2 regions of the Streptomyces sp. NPDC051211 genome follow, and region 1 is predicted to be linked to the other one. Evidence: predicted binding sites of a transcription regulator. Region 1 holds the regulator's gene; the other holds the start of a gene.
The links. Region 1 encodes HrcA, which represses chaperone genes, less so after heat shock. Its sites were predicted from a motif close to TTNGCACTCNGNNNNNCNGAGTGCNAA; they were not measured.

Region 1 (4,998 bases):
CCCGCGCAAGGGGGCGCAGCAGCCCGGTGGCGTTGCCGGGGGCGGGGTCAGGGGGCGGACGTGACGTGGTCGATGAGGTGTTCCACGGGGCCCAGGAGGGCCGGTTCCAGGTCGCGGTACGAGGTGACGCGGGACAGGATGTGCTGCCAGGCCGCGCCCGTGTTCGGGGGCCAGCCCAGCGCGCGGCAGACGCCCGTCTTCCAGTCCTGGCCCGGCGGGACCACCGGCCAGGCCCGGATGCCGAGGGAGGACGGTTTCACCGCCTGCCAGACGTCCACGTACGGGTGGCCGACCACCAGGACGTCCGGGGACGACGCGACCTGCGCCGCCAGACGGGACTCCTTCGAGCCCGGGACCAGGTGGTCCACCAGGACGCCCAGCCGCGCATCGGCGGCCGGCGCGAACTCGGCGACGATCGCCGGAAGGTCGTCCACCCCGGACAGGTACTCCACGACGACCCCCTCGATCCGCAGGTCGTCGCCCCACACCTTCTCCACCAGCTCCGCGTCGTGGCGGCCCTCCACGTAGATCCGGCCCGCCCGGGCCACCCGGGCCCGCGCCCCGGGGACCGCGATCGAGCCCGAGGCCGTACGGAGCGGAGCCGCGGGCCGGCGGGCGGCGCGGGACGGGCGGACCAGGGTGACCACCGCACCCTCCAGCAGGAAGCCGCGCGGCTCCAGCGGGAAGACGCGCCGCTTGCCGAAGCGGTCCTCCAGGGTCACCGTGCCGCCCTCGCAGGCCACCACCGCGCCGCAGAACTCCGTACCCGCCACCTCGACGACCAGATCGGGGTCCGCGGCCACCTCCGGCACCGGTTTCGTGCGCTTCCAGGCAGGCGTCAGATCGGGGGAGTAGTCGGGGGAGTGCTCGCGCATTCGGACGAGCGTAGGGGCAACCGCCCTCGCATCAAGGCGACACGCGGAAACGGGCCGCCAGTGTGGCGCGTTGCGCACGGACGAAGGCGGCGGAGACCACCGCTCCGTGGCCGGGGACGTACAGCGCGTCCTCGCCGCCCAGGGAGAGCAGCCGGTCCAGCGCGTCCGGCCACCGGGACGGGATCGCGTCCGGGCCCGCCGAGGGCTCCCCGGACTCCTCGACCAGGTCCCCGCAGAAGACCACCTCCCCCTCGCCGCCCGGCACGAACAGCGCCAGGTCGTGCCGGGTGTGCCCGGGGCCCACATTGGCCAGCAGCACCTGCACCCCGCCCAGGTCCAGCGTCCACTCGCCCGACACCAGGTGGCGGGGCGGGACCAGCAGGTCCGCCGATTCGGCCGCGTCCTGGGCCGGCAGTCCGTGGCGCACCGCGTCCGAGCGGAGTTCCTCACGGCCCCCGGCCGAGCCCAGCAGCGCATCCAGCCCGACCGCCCCGTAGACCTCGGCCCCCGCGAACGCCGCCGCCCCCAGCACATGATCGAAATGTCCGTGGGTGAATGCGATATGGGTCACCCGCCGACCGGTCAGCCGCTCCGCCTGCGCCCGCAGCTCGGCGCCCTCCCGGAGGCACGATCCGGGGTCGACCAGCAGCACCGAATCGTCCCCGACCACCAGTCCTGCCGTGCAGTCCCACACCGGAAGCCGCCGCCGGCCGGCCCGTCGGGTCAGCCGCTCCCAGCCCGCCTCTTCCCATTGCACGTCCATGCAGCGACGCTACCGTGGCGGGCTCCCTTGCCTCCGGTGTACCTGCCCGCCGTACACTGACCGGGGGACTCTGGCACTCCAACCCTGTGAGTGCCAGCCGGGACCCGGGGGACCGGGGACCAGGGACCGCAGAAGAACCGCAGAAGACCGGATTCACCGTTGGAGGTGGCGCGCGATGCTCAGTGAACGCAGGCTCGAAGTGCTGCGCGCCATCGTCCAGGACTATGTCGGGACGGAGGAGCCGGTCGGCTCCAAGGCGCTCACCGAGCGGCACGCCCTCGGCGTCTCGCCCGCGACCGTGCGCAACGACATGGCGCTGCTGGAGGAGGAGGGCTACATCGCGCAGCCCCACACCAGCGCCGGCCGGATCCCCACCGACAAGGGCTACCGGCTCTTCGTCGACAAGCTGGCCGGGGTCAAGCCGCTGTCGACCCCCGAGCGCCGGGCCATCCAGAACTTCCTCGACGGCGCCGTCGACCTCGACGACGTGGTCGGCCGGACGGTGCGGCTGCTCGCCCAGCTGACCCGGCAGGTCGCCGTCGTGCAGTACCCGTCGCTGACCCGCTCCACGGTCCGCCACGTCGAGCTGCTCTCGCTCGCGCCCGCCCGGCTGATGCTCGTACTGATCACCGACACCGGCCGGGTCGAGCAGCGCATCGTGGACTGCCCCGCGCCGTTCGGCGAGACCTCCCTCACCGACCTGCGCGCCCGCCTCAACGGCATGGTCGTCGGCCGCCGCTTCGCGGACGTGCCGCCGCTGGTGCAGGACCTGCCGGAATCCTTCGAGGCCGAGGACCGGGCGACGGTCTCCACGGTCCTCGCCACCCTCCTCGAAACCCTGGTCGAGGAGACCGAGGAGCGGCTGATGATCGGCGGCACCGCCAATCTCACCCGCTTCGGACACGACTTCCCCCTGACCATCCGGCCCGTGCTCGAAGCACTCGAGGAGCAGGTCGTGCTCCTCAAACTGCTGGGCGAGGCCAACGAGTCGGGGATGACCGTACGCATCGGCCACGAGAACGCCTACGAAGGACTCAACTCCACGTCGGTCGTCTCGGTCGGCTACGGTTCGGGCGGCGAAGCAGTCGCCAAACTCGGCGTGGTCGGACCGACCCGCATGGACTACCCCGGAACGATGGGAGCGGTACGCGCAGTGGCACGTTACGTCGGACAGATCCTGGCGGAGTCGTAAGTGGCCACGGACTACTACGCCGTACTCGGCGTGCGCCGCGACGCATCTCAGGACGAGATCAAGAAGGCCTTCCGCAAGCTCGCCCGCGAGCTGCACCCGGACGTGAACCCCGATCCCAAGACGCAAGAGCGTTTCAAGGAGATCAACGCCGCGTACGAGGTGCTGTCGGACCCGCAGAAGAAGCAGGTCTACGACCTCGGCGGCGACCCGCTGTCCGCCTCCGGCGGCGGCGGTGGCGCGGGTGGTTTCGGGGCCGGGGGCTTCGGCAACTTCTCCGACATCATGGACGCCTTCTTCGGCCAGGCCTCCCAGCGCGGCCCGCGCTCGCGCACCCGGCGCGGCCAGGACGCGATGATCCGCCTCGACCTGGAACTGGACGAGGCCGCCTTCGGTACGACCAAGGACATCCAGGTCGACACGGCGATCGTGTGCACGACCTGTTCCGGTGAGGGCGCCGCACCCGGCACCTCGGCGCAGACCTGCGACATGTGCCGCGGCCGCGGTGAGGTCTCCCAGGTCACCCGGTCCTTCCTGGGCCAGGTCATGACCTCGCGGCCGTGCCCGCAGTGCCAGGGCTTCGGCACCGTGGTCCCGACCCCGTGCCCGGAGTGCGCGGGCGACGGCCGGGTCCGCTCCCGCCGCAACCTGACGGTCAAGATCCCCGCGGGCGTCGAGAACGGCACCCGCATCCAGCTCTCGGGCGAGGGCGAGGTCGGCCCCGGCGGCGGCCCCGCCGGCGACCTGTACGTGGAGATCCACGAGCTGCCGCACCCGGTCTTCCAGCGGCGCGGGGACGACCTGCACTGCACGGTGACCATCCCGATGACCGCGGCAGCGCTGGGCACCAAGTGCCCGCTGGAGACCCTGGACGGCATGGAGGAGGTCGACATCCGGCCCGGCACCCAGTCCGGCCAGTCGATCCCGCTGCACGGCCGCGGTGTCACGCACCTGCGCGGCAACGGGCGGGGCGACCTGATCGTCCACGTCGAGGTGACGACCCCGAGCAAGCTGGACCCGCAGCAGGAGGACCTGCTGCGCCAGCTGGCGAAGCTGCGCGGCGAGGAACGGCCCACCGGCCAGTTCCAGCCCGGGCAGCAGGGGCTGTTCAGCCGCCTGAAGGACGCGTTCAACGGCCGCTGACGCCGAGTGCGTCGGCGGCCCCTGCCGGGGGTCCGGGGGTTGCCCCCGGGTCGGCACAGTCAGCCGGGGCAGCAGGGGCTGTTCAGCCGCCTGAAGGACGCGTTCAACGGCCGCTGACGCCGAGTGCGTCGGCGGCCCCTGCCGGCCGCTGACGCGCGGCGCGGTACCGGGCTGGCCGGTTGACGCAAGCGGACTATGCCAGGCGAATTGTGTGATTCGGTCTGCTGCGGGGGACATGGCACGATGCAGGTCATGTCCTCCGCGGTGAACGGTCTCTGCCAATACCCGATCGTGCAGGCTCCCATGGCGGGCGGAGGCTCCTGTCCGCCGCTCGTCGCCGCCGTGTCCGAGGCGGGCGGTCTCGGTTTCCTGGCCGGCGGCTACAAGACCGCCGACGGCATGTACCAGGAGATCAAACTGGTCCGCGGCCTCACCCGGCGACCGTTCGGCGTCAACCTCTTCATGCCGCAGACCGCGCAGGTGGACCCGGCCGCCGTCGAGGCCTACCGGGGACAGCTCGCGGGCGAAGCCGGCTGGTACGAGGTCTCCCTCGCCGAAGATGACATCGTTGGCACCGGCGACGACGGCTATGACGCAAAACTGGCCATTCTCGTCGAGGACCCGGTTCCGGTCGTCTCCTTCACCTTCGGCTGTCCCGCGCCGGACGCCCTCACCCGCCTCCGCAAGGCCGGCACCTTCACCCTGGTCACCGTCACCTCCGTCGACGAGGCCCGCGCCGCGCAGGCGGCCGGGGCCGACGCGCTCTGCGTCCAGGGCATCGAGGCCGGCGGCCACCAGGGCACCCACCGCGACGACCCGGAGGCCGACTTCACCGGCGTGGGCCTGCTCGCCCTGGTCGGCCAGGTACGGGAGGCGGTGGCGCTGCCCATCGTCGCGGCGGGCGGGCTGATGCGCGGCTCGCAGATCGCGGGGGTGCTCGCGGCGGGGGCGGATGCCGCGCAGCTCGGCACCGCCTTCCTGGCCTGCCCGGAGTCCGGGGCGCACGCGCTGCACAAGAAGGCGCTGAC
Region 2 (4,998 bases), on a different contig from region 1:
CTCGTCGAGCGCGGGAAGCACGACACTGACCGTCGTCCCAGCCGCCCGCTTCGCGGAAAGCAGCTGGTCGAGCGGCCTGTCGGCGGCAGTCCAGGACCGCCGGCCCAGCCAGCGCTCCACCTCTTCCAGCACCTGCGGCACTCCCTGAATCCGTCCGTCATGAGATCCATCTCGCCGTTCGGACAGCTGTCTCATCCGCCCGATCCGTCGGTTACAGTCTTGAACAACGCGCAGGACCCCCGCATGCCGGGGGTGCTCGCACACAAATGCCCGGGTGCGCCATAGAGCGCGCGGCCCGGCGCCATACCGCTCATCCAGAGGGGCAGAGGGACACGGCCCGTTGAAGCCCCGGCAACCCTCCAGTCGGTTCTCGCGTCTGCGCTCAGCAGCGAGGTCCCCGGCTAGGGAAGGTGCCAAATCCGTCTCGTGGCGAAGTGCGCCACGGGGAAGATGAGGAGAAAGGGCCTCGCCATCATGGCTGCACAGACTGTCGCCACCTCTGTCGATCTCGGACCTGCCGTTGCGCTCTCCTGTCGTGAATGCGGCACCCGCTTCGACCTCGGTCCCATTTTCGCCTGTAACGAGTGTTTCGGACCGCTGGAAGTCGCGTACGAGCTCCCCACCGGTGACCCCGAAGCCCTGCGCGCCGCCATCGAGGCCGGCCCGAACAACATCTGGCGTTACGCCCCGCTGCTGCCCGTCCCGGCCGACGTCGCCGCCAAGCCCAACCTGAACCCGGGCTTCACCAAGCTCGTGGACGCCGAGAACCTGGCCAAGGAGCTGGGCATCACCGGCAAGCTCTACGTCAAGGACGACTCCGGCAACCCGACGCACTCCTTCAAGGACCGCGTCGTGGCCATCGCCGTCGAGGCCGCCCGCGCCTTCGGCTTCACCACGCTCTCCTGCTCCTCCACCGGCAACCTGGCCGGCGCCGTCGGCGCCGCGGCCGCCCGCGCCGGCTTCCGGTCCTGCGTGTTCATCCCGCACGACCTGGAGCAGGGCAAGGTTGTCATGGCCGGTGTCTACGGTGGCGACCTGGTCGGCATCGAGGGCAACTACGACGACGTCAACCGCTTCTGCTCCGAGCTCATCGGCGACCCGCTGGGCGAGGGCTGGGGCTTCGTCAACGTCAACCTGCGCCCGTACTACGGCGAGGGTTCCAAGACCCTGGCGTACGAGATCTGCGAGCAGCTCGGCTGGCAGCTGCCCGACCAGATCGTGATCCCGATCGCCTCCGGCTCGCAGCTGACGAAGATCGACAAGGGCCTGCAGGAGCTGATCAAGCTCGGCCTGGTCGAGGACAAGCCCTACAAGATCTTCGGCGCCCAGGCCGAGGGCTGCTCCCCGGTGTCCACCGCCTTCAAGGCGGGCCACGACGTGGTCCGCCCGCAGAAGCCGAACACCATCGCCAAGTCCCTCGCCATCGGCAACCCGGCCGACGGCCCGTACGTGCTCGACATCGCCCGCCGCACCGGCGGCTACGTCGAGGACGTCGACGACACCCAGGTCGTCGAGGCCATCAAGCTGCTCGCCCAGACCGAGGGCATCTTCGCCGAGACCGCGGGCGGCGTGACCGTCGGCGTGACGAAGAAGCTCATCGAGAACGGGCAGCTCGACCCGGCGCTGACCACCGTCGTCCTCAACACCGGCGACGGCCTCAAGACCCTGGAGGCGGTGGCCGCGGACAGCGGCCAGACCGCCACCATCCGCCCCAGCCTGGACGCGTTCCGCGCCGCCGGCCTGGCCTGACCATCTCCCCGTACTACCGGAAAGGCAGTAGCGCCATGAGCGTCAACGTCCGCATCCCCACCATCCTGCGCACCTACACCGGTGGTGCTGCCGAGGTCCCGGCCGAGGGCGCGACCCTGGCCGAGGTCATCGAGTCGCTGGAGAAGAACCACCCGGGCATCGCCGCGCGCGTCCTGGACGACCAGGGCAAGCTCCGCCGCTTCGTCAACGTCTACGTCAACGACGACGACGTGCGCTTCGAGGGCGGCCTGGAGGCTGCGACTCCGGACGGTGCGGGCGTCTCCATCATTCCGGCCGTCGCGGGCGGCTGACCGGACCGGCACCGTGCCGGCGGGCGGCTGCCGACCCGTCGGTAGCTGACACGCGCAAACCCTGAATTGCCCCCTCCGCAAAAGCGGAGGGGGCAATTCTGCTTGATTGGGCGCGGTAGAGTTGGGGAAGTCCCCTCCGCCGTTCTTGCCCGCCGCATATGAGCGGGCCTCCCCATGGTCGACATCGGGCCAATGTGCGTGTGCGATATGAGGCTTTGGCGTGTTTCGCCAGGTCCAACTTGCCCTGGGATATGGCAAATTTTCACTCTATTTCAAGCTATTCGCATGTCCAGAATTCTCGTCGGAATGACCTGTTGCAGACAGCTCCGGTCCAGATACATTCAGCCGCGGTCGACGCGTTCCGACGCAAGTTCTGACCCGGGACCGCGAAGTGCGGTCCTGCGCAAGGGCCAGTAATAGGGGAGTTAGGCATGGCTCAGGGCACCGTCAAGTGGTTCAACGCGGAGAAGGGCTACGGCTTCATCGCGGTCGACGGTGGTGCGGATGTGTTCGTCCACTACAGCGCCATCCAGATGGACGGGTACCGCACCCTCGAAGAGGGTCAGCGGGTCGAGTTCGAGATCTCGCAGGGCCAGAAGGGTCCGCAGGCGGACATGGTCAAGCTCGCGGTCTGACCAGGACGTCGACCACCGACACGCACACGCGAGGGGCCCACATTCCGGACAGGGATGCGGGCCCCTCGCGCGTTGACCTGCATCGCAGCCGGAGGATGTCCGGTCCTTGCCCGAAGCCGCTTGCACTCGTGGGGGTCGAGTGCTAATCATTGGCGTTAGCACTCTCCAGGTGAGAGTGCTACATAGACGAGGACCGGGTCGGTGAGGCCCGCAGTGTCCGGCGGGAAGGAACCGCCTGGCACGCAGGCCGTCCGTCGCGGGCGCCAGCGCGGTCCGGAGCAATCCACCCCGTCCGGGAGGACCACTTCACATGGCCAAGATCATCGCGTTCGACGAGGAGGCCCGGCGCGGTCTCGAGCGCGGCATGAACCAGCTCGCCGACGCCGTCAAGGTCACCCTTGGCCCCAAGGGTCGCAACGTCGTCCTCGAGAAGAAGTGGGGCGCGCCCACGATCACCAACGATGGTGTTTCCATCGCCAAGGAGATCGAGCTCGAGGACCCGTACGAGAAGATCGGCGCCGAGCTGGTCAAGGAAGTCGCCAAGAAGACCGACGACGTCGCCGGTGACGGTACGACCACCGCGACCGTCCTCGCCCAGGCGCTCGTCCGCGAGGGCCTGCGCAACGTGGCCGCCGGCGCCAACCCGATGGCCCTCAAGCGCGGCATCGAGAAGGCCGTCGAGGCCGTCTCCGGCGCCCTGCTGGAGCAGGCCAAGGACGTCGAGACCAAGGAGCAGATCGCTTCCACGGCCTCCATCTCCGCCGCCGACACCCAGATCGGCGAGCTCATCGCCGAGGCCATGGACAAGGTCGGCAAGGAAGGCGTCATCACCGTCGAGGAGTCCCAGACCTTCGGTCTGGAGCTGGAGCTCACCGAGGGTATGCGCTTCGACAAGGGCTACATCTCGGCGTACTTCGCCACCGACATGGAGCGTATGGAGGCGTCGCTCGACGACCCGTACATCCTGATCGTCAACTCCAAGGTCAGCAACGTGAAGGACCTCCTTCCGCTGCTGGAGAAGGTCATGCAGTCCGGCAAGCCGCTGCTGATCATCGCCGAGGACGTCGAGGGCGAGGCCCTGTCGACCCTGGTCGTCAACAAGATCCGCGGCACCTTCAAGTCCGTCGCGGTCAAGGCTCCGGGCTTCGGCGACCGCCGCAAGGCCATGCTGGGCGACATCGCCATCCTCACCGGTGGCACGGTCATCTCCGAGGAGGTCGGCCTCAAGCTCGAGAACGCCGGCCTGGACCTGCTGGGCCGCGCCCGCAAGGTCGTCATCACCAAGGACGAGACCACCATCGTCGACGGTGCCGGTGACAGCGACCAGGTTCAGGGCCGCGTCAACCAGATCCGCGCCGAGATCGACAACTCGGACAGCGACTACGACCGCGAGAAGCTGCAGGAGCGCCTGGCGAAGCTCGCCGGCGGTGTTGCGGTCATCAAGGCCGGTGCCGCGACCGAGGTCGAGCTCAAGGAGCGCAAGCACCGCATCGAGGACGCCGTTCGCAACGCGAAGGCGGCCGTCGAGGAGGGCATCGTCGCCGGTGGCGGCGTGGCCCTGCTCCAGGCCTCCTCGGTCTTCGAGAAGCTCGAGGCCGACCTCACGGGCGACGAGGCCACGGGCGCGAACATCGTGAAGCTGGCCCTCGAGGCCCCGCTGAAGCAGATCGCGATCAACGCCGGCCTCGAGGGCGGCGTCGTGGCGGAGAAGGTCCGCAACCTGCCCGTCGGCCACGGCCTGAACGCCGCGACCAACGAGTACGTCGACCTCATCGCCGCGGGCATCATCGACCCGGCGAAGGTGACCCGCTCTGCCCTGCAGAACGCGGCCTCCATCGCGGCGCTGTTCCTCACCACCGAGGCCGTCATCGCCGACAAGCCGGAGAAGGCTGCCGCCGCTCCGGGCGGCATGCCGGGCGGTGACATGGACTTCTGATCCCCCGCGGATCGGTAGCTCCAGAAGCTGTAAGCCGAGGGCGGTATCCCCAGCGGGGGATACCGCCCTCGGGCGTTCAGGCGGCCGACCGTGCCACGAAGCGGACCTCCTCGTGGTCCGCGTCGAGCGCGATGTTCAAAGCCGCGTCCAGAGCGGTTGCGAGGCGACGCAGCAGCGGGAGGGTCGGCACGGCGTCGGCGCCCTCGATACGGGAGATCTTCGCCTGGGTGAGACCGGCCCGCTCGGCCAGCTGGGCCTGGGACAGCCCCAGCGCCTTGCGCCGGTCGTAGACGGCCTTGGCGAAGGCCATCGCCAGCCGGACCTCCGAGCGTTCCGCGGCTGCTTCGGGGGACTCGGCGTAATCTCC

Region 2: groL (chaperonin GroEL) is a predicted target of HrcA. The motif match lies at 2,815-2,841, and genes of this name have one in related genera.

What each region holds. Positions count from the first base shown of each region.
Region 1 covers NZ_JBFBAV010000029.1:22,354-27,351, reverse strand. The annotation lists gene AB0447_RS24995 (DUF3097 domain-containing protein) at 48-875, opposite strand; gene AB0447_RS24990 (MBL fold metallo-hydrolase) at 907-1,638, opposite strand; gene hrcA (heat-inducible transcriptional repressor HrcA) at 1,814-2,830, shown strand; gene dnaJ (molecular chaperone DnaJ) at 2,831-3,970, shown strand; gene AB0447_RS24975 (nitronate monooxygenase) at 4,223-4,998, shown strand, end outside.
Region 2 covers NZ_JBFBAV010000049.1:13,375-18,372, forward strand. The annotation lists gene AB0447_RS31330 (glucosyl-3-phosphoglycerate synthase) at 1-132, opposite strand, end outside; SAM riboswitch class I at 308-457, shown strand; gene thrC (threonine synthase) at 451-1,749, shown strand; gene AB0447_RS31340 (MoaD/ThiS family protein) at 1,785-2,060, shown strand; gene AB0447_RS31345 (cold-shock protein) at 2,492-2,695, shown strand; gene groL (chaperonin GroEL) at 3,006-4,631, shown strand; gene AB0447_RS31355 (helix-turn-helix domain-containing protein) at 4,708-4,998, opposite strand, start outside.